Regions from separate parts of the Streptomyces sp. BHT-5-2 genome, predicted to be linked through region 1. Evidence: riboswitches for the same ligand, from Rfam matches in the RefSeq annotation. Region 1 holds a riboswitch; each other region holds the start of a gene.

What was found. A riboswitch is a leader RNA that binds a small molecule or an ion and turns the genes downstream of it on or off. The one in region 1 is predicted to bind cyclic di-AMP.
Positions count from the first base shown of each region.
Region 2: it holds a riboswitch for cyclic di-AMP, as region 1 does, so the genes downstream of both, K2224_RS10085 (C40 family peptidase) here and K2224_RS05360 (M23 family metallopeptidase) in region 1, are expected to answer to the same signal.
Region 3: it holds a riboswitch for cyclic di-AMP, as region 1 does, so the genes downstream of both, K2224_RS35020 (M23 family metallopeptidase) here and K2224_RS05360 (M23 family metallopeptidase) in region 1, are expected to answer to the same signal.

Region 1 is NZ_CP081496.1:1,236,661-1,240,106, reverse strand. Features, by position in the region: gene K2224_RS05365 (DUF2332 domain-containing protein) at 1-832, opposite strand, end outside; cyclic di-AMP (ydaO/yuaA leader) riboswitch at 1,236-1,401, shown strand; gene K2224_RS05360 (M23 family metallopeptidase) at 1,413-2,687, shown strand; gene K2224_RS05355 (hypothetical protein) at 2,788-3,090, opposite strand; gene K2224_RS05350 (PrsW family intramembrane metalloprotease) at 3,173-3,446, opposite strand, start outside.
Region 2 is NZ_CP081496.1:2,270,048-2,273,493, reverse strand. Features, by position in the region: gene pcrA (DNA helicase PcrA) at 1-1,495, opposite strand, end outside; cyclic di-AMP (ydaO/yuaA leader) riboswitch at 1,744-1,914, shown strand; gene K2224_RS10085 (C40 family peptidase) at 1,922-3,055, shown strand; gene K2224_RS10080 (hypothetical protein) at 3,253-3,446, opposite strand, start outside.
Region 3 is NZ_CP081497.1:1,620,612-1,624,057, forward strand. Features, by position in the region: gene K2224_RS35010 (pitrilysin family protein) at 1-167, shown strand, start outside; gene K2224_RS35015 (pitrilysin family protein) at 206-1,588, shown strand; cyclic di-AMP (ydaO/yuaA leader) riboswitch at 1,888-2,044, shown strand; gene K2224_RS35020 (M23 family metallopeptidase) at 2,057-2,836, shown strand; gene K2224_RS35025 (GntR family transcriptional regulator) at 3,077-3,446, shown strand, end outside.

The DNA.
Region 1 (3,446 bases):
GCACCAGGACCGGGCGCGGCGCGCCCCGCACCGCCTCGACGGCCGCCGAGAGCCGCGCCGTACGGGCCTCGTCGCCGGGCCAGAGGAGGGCGCGCAGCCAGCGCAGATCGTCCGGCTCGCCGACCGGGTCGAGCGGGTTCAGGTCGATGCCGCCGCGCCAGACGATCTCGGGCAGCGCGCCGCGCAGCGCCCCGTCGCCGCCGGGCGCGGGACCGCTGGTCCGGCAGGTGAAGGTGACCGGGCTGCCCGGGGCACCGGCCGTGAAGGTCGCGCCGCCTTCCCCGGCGTCGCTCCCGTAGGGGCCGTCCTTCCCGGGCCGCCCCTCCTGGACGTACCGGTAGCGGTAGCGGTCCGGGTGCAGGCACAGCCCCGCCGAGGTGCCGACCTCCAGGAGGGCCAGCGGCTGCGGCAGACGAGCCAGCAGCGGCAGCAGCGTGGCGCAGCGCGCCGGTTCGTTGGTCTGGGTGGCGCGGCTCATGATCACCGCGCGGACCTCGTCCCAGTGCCGGATGGTCCACTCGCGCCAGCGCCCGTACGCCGACTCGCCGCGCGGCCCCGACTCCGCGTGCGGGCCGTCGAGATGGCGCACCGCGGCGAGCAGGAGGTCGGGCTGCTGCTTGTTGCCGGCCGGCAGCGAGGCCGCGATCAGCTCGCACAGCTCGTCGTCCCGGCCGATCCGGGCGGTCAGCTCCTCGTGGGCGTCGGACCGGCCCCGCGCCTGCTGCCGGGAGAACTCCCGGTACCTGGCCGCCACTTCCTGCGGGCTGTTGACGGTGTTCCCGGTGTTCCCGGCGTTTCCGCCGTTTCCGGTGTGCGCGACGTTGACGACCATGGGGCGACGTTATCGCCCTTACGCTCCGTGATCGTGGTGCGTCCCTCCGCATAACAACTGGTGCACAATCGTCGCGAGATCGTTTGGCGAGGCGGGGGCAACTCGCCCCGTTTACGGCAGAGATGGCAGTAAAAGTTCCCGTCAGGGCCCCCGCGGGAGGCTTGCGGAACGCCCGCAGATTCGTGGGAACGCTTGGATTTCCCCAGCCGTCTCTATTACTGTCCGATAACGGAGCGCGGTCGTCCCAGCCGTCGCCAGTGGCGGCTCCGTGCGCCGACGCCGAATCCTGTACGCGCTGTTCCCGCACGTCCAGAACGACCCTCATGTCACCCGCCCGAGCCAACGGTTCGAACGGCGCGACCCGTGTCCTCGACCCGGGTCGACTCGCCCGGATCGGACGGTTTCGCGGGCACTGCCGGATCCGCCTGGAATTGCAGGGAATTGAGTCGAGGGAACCGGGGAACCACCATCTTGGGGTGAATCGGGCGCCGCTCGCCAAGGGGTGCCCGTAGGAGACCTTCCTGCTCCGAACCCGTCAGCTAACCCGGTAGGCGAGAAGGAAGGAAAGGAGAACGCCCCCGTGGCGTCCAACAGGCCCGCCCCACAAGGCCCGTCCACCTATGGCCCCGGCGGCCCCGCCGACTTCGGCGGCGCGGTCGGTCCCGGCGGCCCCGCCGGCCCCGGTGCCCCCGCCGCTGCCGGTTCCCCCGTCATGCCGGCCCAAGTTCCGTCGTCCTACGAGGAGTTGGCGGACGGCGCGCCGCCTCGGGAGCCGTTCTTCCACGACCGGTCCTCCCAGGCGGCGGCCCGGGCAGCACAGACATCCCAGGCGACCCAGGTGCCCCAGGGCGAGCGGGGGCGGCCGTCCGGTGACGAGCCGTCCCACGGCCCCGCCGGCGACGCGGACGACTGGCTCCCGGGCGACGAGACGGGCGACGGCGACGCCGGCCGCCCGGTCCGCGGCAAGCACCGGGTGGCGAGGCAGCGCGGCGGCCTCGCACGCGGCGGTACGGCGCTGGGCGTCGGCGTGATCGCGGCGGTCGGCGCGAGCGGGGTGGCCGCGGCCGAGGGCCGGCCGCCGGTCCCGATCTCGATGCCCGACCCCGGCGGGGCGGTCGACGACACCGCCGGCACGCTCCGGGACGCCCCCGCGCCGCCCTCCCGGACCGCTGACGCCGACGGGGACGCCGGGGCCGCGGGCCCCGCCGAGGCGCTGCGCCACCGCATCCTCCAGCAGGCCGACGCCCGGCAGAGCGCCGCGGAACAGGCCGCCGAGGCGGCCGAGGCGGCCGCGGACGCGCCCGGCCGGCAGCAGGAGGAGGCCGCGCAGCCGACCTCGACGACCGCGGAGGAGAAGGCGGAGCCGCAGGGCACGACGGCCGCGGCGACCGGGCACCAGGCGGCGGCGCCCGTGGCCCGGCACCCGAATGCGGCGGCCGAGCACCCCGCCCACCAGGCGAGGACGTCCGTCGCCCCGCTCTCCTCGTACACCCTCGGCGCCGGCTTCGGGCAGGCCGGCGACCGCTGGGCCGCGGAGCACACCGGGCAGGACTTCACCGCCCCAACGGGCACGCCGGTCAAGGCCGTTCACGACGGGACCATCACCCAGGCGGGCTGGGCCGGCGCATACGGCTACCGCATCGTCCTCACCCTCGACGACGGCACCCAGCTGTGGTTCTGCCACCTGTCCTCCATGGTCAGGACGACGGGCCGGGTCCACACGGGCGACGTGATCGGCCGCGTCGGCGCCACCGGGAACGCCACCGGCCCGCACCTCCACCTGGAGGTCCGCCCGCACGCCGGCGCCCCGGCGGACCCGCTGCCCTGGCTGCGCGCCCACGGGGCCGCCGTCTGACGGACCGGCGCCGTAGGGGCCCGCACGGGTGCCGCACACGGGAACGGTGCGGGGCGCGCAGCATCGCCGCGCGCCCCGCACCGTCCACCGACCAGGCTCGCTAGCCGCGCCGGTCCGCCACCGCCCACGAGGCCAGGGCGACCCCGCCCGCCACCGCGAACACCGACGGCCACGCCCCGATCTTCTTGGCCAGCGGGTGCGAGCCCGCGAACGCCGCCACATAGGCACCGCTCAGCGCCGCGGCCGCCTTCGTGCCGGCCTTCTGCTGCCAGCCCCGGGCCGCCACCGCACCGGCGGCCGCCAGCGCGACCCCGCCCAGCGGCCGCTTCCTGGTCCAGCGGGCCACGCCGTAGCCGCCCACCAGGCCCGTGGCCGCCACCACGCTCGTCGGTATCCCAGCCATCGCAGAATCCTCCCTTGTACGGACAACTCCCCTGAGCCTACGCGCGGCCCACGGCCCCTACGGGAGCACGGTCGCTACCGGCTCACGGCTCCCGGCGCGGCTCGCCGGCCGGTGGCGCGGCGGGGCCCGGCATGCCCGTCCCGCCCGCCCACGCCTGGAGCAGCGCCGGTCCCGCCCACGGCCGGTGGCGCCACAGGCCCTCCAGCAACTCCCGCTCCCGGGCGGCGAAGTCCGGCGGCGGACCCGTCAGACGGGCGCGTCGGCGGTGGAAGGAGAGGGCGGTGGCCAGGGCCACGTAGGAGGTGACGGCGCGGGCGGCGGCCGGGCCGTGGGCACGGCGGGCGATGTCGCGGGCC
Region 2 (3,446 bases), 1.0 Mb from region 1:
GGGCCTCGATCATCGCCTCGGCGCGGTCGCCGATGCCGCGCTTGGGGACGTTGAGGATCCGGCGCAGCGGGACGGCGTCCTCGGGGTTGGCGAGCACCCGGAGGTAGGCGAGGATGTCGCGGACCTCCTTGCGCTCGTAGAAGCGCACGCCGCCGACGACCTTGTAGGGCAGCCCGACCCGGATGAAGATCTCCTCGAAGACCCGGGACTGGGCGTTGGTGCGGTAGAAGACCGCGACGTCGCCGGCCTTGGCGTCGCCGGCGTCGGTGAGCCGGTCGATCTCGTCGGCGACGAACTGGGCCTCGTCGTGCTCGGTGTCGGCGACATAGCCGGTGATCCTGGGGCCGGCGCCGGCGTCCGTCCAGAGGTTCTTGGGGCGGCGGTTCTCGTTGCGCTCGATGACGGCGTTGGCGGCGGAGAGGATCGTCTGCGAGGAGCGGTAGTTCTGCTCCAGGAGGATCGTGGTGGCGTCCGGGTAGTCCTCCTCGAACTGGAGGATGTTGCGGATCGTGGCGCCGCGGAAGGCGTAGATCGACTGGTCGGCGTCACCGACGACGCACAGCTCGGCGGCGGGCGCCTCGGCTGTGCCGGGGCCGACGAGCTCGCGGACGAGGGTGTACTGGGCGTGGTTGGTGTCCTGGTACTCGTCGACGAGGACGTGGCGGAAGCGACGGCGGTAGTGCTCGGCGACGTCCGGGAACGCCTGGAGCAGGTGGACCGTCGTCATGATGATGTCGTCGAAGTCCAGGGCGTTGGCCTCGCGCAGCCGGGCCTGGTACATCGCGTACGCCTGGGCCAGGGTCTTCTCGAAGCCGTCGGCGGCCGTCCCGGCGAAGGTCTCCTCGTCGATGAGCTCGTTCTTGAGGTTGGAGATCTTCGCGCTGAAGGACTTGGGCGGGAAGCGCTTGGGGTCCAGATCGAGATCGCGGCAGACCAGGGCCATCAGGCGCTTGGAGTCGGCCGCGTCGTAGATCGAGAAGGAGGACGTGAAGCCGAGCTTCTTGGACTCGCGGCGCAGGATCCGCACGCAGGCGCTGTGGAAGGTGGAGACCCACATCGCGTGCGCGCGCGGGCCGACCAGCTGCTCGACCCGCTCCTTCATCTCGCCCGCGGCCTTGTTGGTGAAGGTGATCGCGAGGATCTGGCCGGGGTGGACGTGGCGCTCGGCGAGCAGGTGGGCGATCCGGTGGGTGAGCACCCGGGTCTTGCCGGAGCCGGCGCCGGCGACGATCAGCAGCGGGCCGCCGCTGTGGACCACGGCGGCCTTCTGCTGGTCGTTGAGCCCCTCCAGGAGCGCCGCCGGGTCGATGGCCGGGCGGGCGGCGCCGTCGCGGTAGTACGGCTCCCTGGGCGCGGGCGCGTCGAACCTCCCGCCGAAGAGGTCGGCGGGGATCTCCTCCGGGGCCGGGCCGTGCTCGTCCTCGGGCGGCGGCGGGGGCTCCTCGTCCGCGGGGCCGAGGTCCGCCAGGAAGCTGTCGTCAAAGAGGCTGCTCATCGCCCACCGAGTTTAGGCCGCCGCACTGACACGTGGTTGCGGAGTGGCGGATTGGCCGGTACCGCACGGAGGGGTCGCCGTCGTGTGCGGTGGTGCGCAAACCTGGGGCCGCTCACATTCTGGTCACAAAAAGGTTTCGGGCATATCGAACACCAGCCTTCACAGGAGCCACACGAGTTGGCTACGGTCTCGCTCGGGCAGCCCGCCGTCCCAGCGGACGACAGCGTTCGCACGGGCCGCCCCCGCCGAGTCCGGACCTGCCGTCAGGCACCCGGAGCCGGGGACCCGACACGCACCACCGGGGTGAATCGACCGGTGCGACCGTCGCCAGGCGGGCGCACGGGTCGTAGGGCAAGCCTTCCGTCAGCACACCGCCCGAACCCGACAGCTAACCCGGTAGGCGGTCCACGGAAGGAGTCGCCGGCCTTGGCGTCCCACCGCAAGCCGCGCACCCCCATACTCGCCACACCCGGCGGCCGTCGTACGGCGGCCGGGCTCACCACCGCCGCCCTGGCCTCGGTCACGCTGCTCTCGCAGACCGCGAACGCCGCCCCCAAGGCGCCGCAGCCGACCATCGAGGAGGTCAAGCAGAAGGTCGACGACCTCTACCAGCAGGCGGAGGTGGCCACCCAGAAGTACAACGCCGCCAAGGAGAAGGCGGACGGCCAGCAGCGCACCGTGAACCGCCTGCTCGACGAGGCCGCCCGGCGCGCGGACAAGATGAACGAGTCCCGGCGCCGCCTGGGCGCGTTCGCCTCGGCGCAGTACCAGACCGGCGGGATCAGCCCGACCGCCCAGCTGATGCTGGCCAAGGACCCGCAGCAGTTCGTCGACCGCAACCACCTGATGGAGCAGCTCACCGGGCGGCAGAAGCAGGCGATCACGGACTACGAGGAGCAGGCCGCGGCCGCCGCCCGCCAGCGGGCGGAGGCGACCCACAGCCTGGAGGGCCTCCAGGAGTCGCAGGCGTCTCTGAAGGAGAGCAAGCGAAACGTTCAGGCCAAGCTGGCCGAGGCCCGGGAGCTGCTGTCCCGGCTGACCGCCCAGGAGAAGGCGCGGCTTGCCGAGTTGGAGCGGCAGAAGGAGGCCGAGGCCCAGCGCAAGGCCGCCGAGCAGGCCCGCAAGGAGGCCCAGCAGCGCCAGCAGCAGCCCGGCGGCAGCGGCTCCGGACAGGGCTCCGGCGGCGGCACGTCCGACAGCGGCTCGTACTCCACCAAGGCCGGCAAGGCGCTCGCCTTCGCCCGCGCCCAGATCGGCAAACCGTACGTCTGGGGCGCGACCGGACCCAGCTCCTACGACTGTTCGGGGCTGACGCAGGCCGCGTGGCGGGCCGCCGGGGTCGACCTGCCGCGTACGACCTGGGACCAGGTCAAGGTCGGCACCCGGGTCACCAGCAGCGATCTCCAACCCGGCGACCTGGTGTTCTTCTTCAACGACATCAGCCACGTCGGGATGTACATCGGCGGCGGCGAGATGATCCACGCCCCGCACCCGGGCGCCAGCGTCCGGGTCGAGTCGATCTACGGCATGCCGATCTACGGCAGCGTCCGGCCCGGATAACCGACATACGGGCGCGCACCCCGCGTCCTTGACGGCCCCCGCCTCCGCGGCCCTGCACGCCACCCCCCTCACACCCCGCCACACGCCACCGCGCGGTCATCCGCCGCCTCCGCCTCCGGATTTCGGAGCGGGAGCGGGATGACCGCGCGGTGAGCCGTCGGTACGGCGGTGTGGCCTGTGGCCCGTGACCCGTGGGCTCAGGTCCAGAGCACCGCGAGAAAGATGTTGAACATGGTGAGCCCGCCGACCGCGCCGAAGAGCGGCTTGGGGAGCTTCTCCTCGTCGCGCTTGACGTAGACCAGCGCCAGGATCACCACCAGGACGGCCATCTTGATGCCGATCTTGATGTTGTTGATCGAGTTGCCCTGCATCTGGTTCAGGCCGACCAGCA
Region 3 (3,446 bases), on a different replicon from region 1:
CGCAGCTCGCGCTGACCGCCGTCCAGCGCGTCCTGGAGATCAGCCCGCTGGAGGTGCAGGCGGTCGCCAAGGCCCGGCTGCGCCCCGACAACCGCGCCGTGCTCGTCTACGAGCCCACCGCGAACACCGACGCCGCCGGCACCGAGGAAGAGGAGGCGGCCAAGTGACCGACGCCACCACCCCCGCAGACGCCCCCGTGAGCACCATGGAGTTCCACCCGCAGCCCCGGGGCGGCGCTCCCAAGCCGTGGGCCTTCCCCGCGCCCGAGCGCAGCCGGCTGGCGAACGGTCTGACCCTGCTGACCAGCCACCGCCCCGGCCAGCAGGTCGTCGCGGTGGAGATCAACCTCGTCGCGCCCCTGGAGGCCGAGCCCGAGGGCCTCGACGGCGTCGCCACGATCATGGCCCGCGCGCTGTCCGAGGGCACCGACAAGCACACCGCCGAGGAGTTCGCCGCCGAGCTGGAGCGCTGCGGCGCCACCCTGGACGCGCACGCCGACCACCCCGGTGTACGGGTCGCCCTGGAGGTCCCCGCCTCCCGGTTGCCGCGCGCCCTCGGCCTGCTCGCCGACGCGCTGCGCGCCCCGGCCTTCCCGGACAGCGAGATCGAGCGGCTGGTCCGCAACCGCCTCGACGAGATCCCGCACGAGCTGGCCAACCCGGCCCGGCGCGCCGCGATGGCGCTCTCCAAGGAGCTGTTCCCGGCCACCTCACGGATGTCGCGGCCCCGTCAGGGCACCGAGGAGACGGTCGCCCGGATCGACGCGACCGCCGTCCGCGCCTTCTACGACGCCCATGTCCGCCCCGCCACCGGCACCGCCGTCGTCGTCGGCGACTTCACCGGCGTCGACCTGGCCGCGGCGCTGGCCGACACCCTCGGCGCCTGGACGGGCTCCACCGCCGAACCGCGGCAGCCCTCCCCGGTGGTCGCCGACGACACCGGCCGCGTGGTGATCGTCGACCGTCCCGGTGCCGTCCAGACGCAACTGCTCATCGGGCGGATCGGTGCCGACCGGCACGACCAGGTATGGCCCGCCCAGGTGCTCGGCACGTACTGCCTGGGCGGCACCCTCACCTCCCGTCTGGACCGGGTGCTGCGCGAGGAGAAGGGCTACACCTACGGGGTGCGCTCCTTCGGGCAGGTACTGCGCTCCAGCGCCCCGTCCTCCCCGGAGGGGGCCACCGGCGCCGCCCTGCTCGCCATCAGCGGGTCGGTGGACACCGCGTCCACCGGGCCGGCGCTCCAGGACCTGTGGACGGTGCTGCGGACCCTCGCGGCGGAGGGGCTGACGGACGCCGAGCGCGACGTGGCGGTGCAGAACCTCGTCGGTGTCGCACCGCTGAAGTACGAGACCGCCGCCGCGGTCGCCGGCACGCTGGCCGACCAGGTGGAGCAGCAGCTCCCGGACGACTACCAGGCGCAGTTGTACGTCCGGCTCGCGGAGACCGGCACCGTCGAGGCGACCGCCGCGGTCGTCAACGCCTTCCCGGTGGACCGGCTGGTGACGGTCCTGGTGGGTGACGCGGCGCAGATCGCCGAGCCCGTCAAGGCGTTGGGCATCGGCGAGGTGACGGTCGTCAGCAGCTGACCCCCGGTGTGACGGGCCCTCACCCGACGGCCCGTCATCTGTCGACAAAGCGGCTCCCGTGGCGGGCACTTGCCACGGGAGCCGCTTCGCGTGCACGCCATGTCACCCTGTGCCCGCGGCGGGAACGGCCGGTGGGAACCGTGCTGCGCGGACGGTCGAGGATGCCCGGCCGGTTGTGCCGGTTGCCCGATTCGCGTGTGGCGTGGCGCACAAAAATCCGGTTCTGTTTGCCGATCGAAAGTTGTCCCGATTAGCGTCGGTCCGGCTGTTCGTCACAACTCCGCCACACCAGTGGCACCGGACAGCCATCGCCGAGTCCCCGTACGGCGCGAGCCAGGGGAGCCGGGGACCCACATGTCCCTTGGGGTGAATCGGGCGCCTCCCCGGAGGAACCCGTAGGAGACCTTCCTGCTCCGAACCCGTCAGCTAACCCGGTAGGCGAGAGGGAAGGAAAGGACCAGCCGCCACATGGCGTTCACCCGTGCCACCGGGAAGCACCGCCGCGCGAGCCGTACCGCTCGCACCACCCGCAACCTCGCCGGCATAGCCACCCTGGCCGCCTCCGGTGTCGTCGCCTCCGTGGCGTCGCCCGCGCTGGCCGCCACGGACGAGCCCGCTCTCCACGACACCGGCCTCCGGCAGGCCGTCGTGATGGGTGACGAACTCGCCGTCCGGATCGAGGCCCAGGCGGACGCGCAGCAGGCCGCTGCCGAGGCCGCGGCGGCCAAGGCGAAGGCCGAAGCCGAGGCCGCCCGGCGGGCCGAGGCGGCGAAGAAGAAGGCCGACGAGGAGCGCGCGGCCAAGGTGCGCGCCGCCCGCGAGGCCGAGCGCAAGCGCCTCAACACCTTCGTCGCTCCGGTGACCGGCTCCTACGTCTCCACCGCCTACAAGGCGTCCAGCGGCCTGTGGTCCTCGGGCAGCCACACCGGCATCGACTTCCACGCCGCCTACGGCACTTCCGTTCACGCGGTCGGTTCGGGCACCGTCGTCGAGGCCGGCTGGGGCGGCGCGTACGGCAACAACGTCGTGATCAAGATGAACGACGGTACGTACACCCAATACGGTCACCTTTCGTCGATCGGGGTGACGGTCGGACAGACGGTCACCCCCGGGCAGCAGATCGCCCTCTCCGGCAACACCGGCAACACCACCGGTCCGCACCTCCACTTCGAGGCGCGGACCGGTCCCGACTACGGCTCGGACATCGACCCGGTCGCCTACCTCCGCGCGCACGGCGTCACCGTCTGACCCACCCGGACCCCGCCGCAGCACCGTCCCCCGGAGCCCCGTCCCGCCACACCGGCAGGCCGGGGCTCCGTCGTCTCCCGGAAAAGGCCGGCACGGGGGCGTGTACCGACTCCCACGCATCGGCCGAAAAGCTTCGGTGAATTCACGAGATCCCGAGGGAGAATTCCCAACGGTCGAATAAAGTCAGGGAATGTCGCCGCAGGGGCGGCGGTCCCGGTGATTACGGCGGAGGCACTGACGATGCGAGGCCATATTTCCGCGCATGCGGTGTGCACGGCGATTCGCGACGATATCGTCGCCGGTGCACTGGCGCCGGGCAGCCGACTGATCGAGGACATTCTCGCCGCGCGGTACGGCGTATCCAGGGTCCCGGTGCGGGAAGCGCTGCGCACCCTCCAGTCCGAGGGCTTCGTCACCACCCGCCATCACGCGGGCGCCTGCGTCGCCGAACTCACCGAGCAGGAGGCCGCCGACCTCCTCGACCTCCGTGCCCTCGTGGAGCCGCTGGGCGCTGCCCGCGCGGCCGCCCGCCGCACCTCCGCCCATCTGAAGGTGCTGCGCGGCCTGGTGCGGCTCGGTCGTGAGCGGGCCCGGCACGGCCATGCCGCCG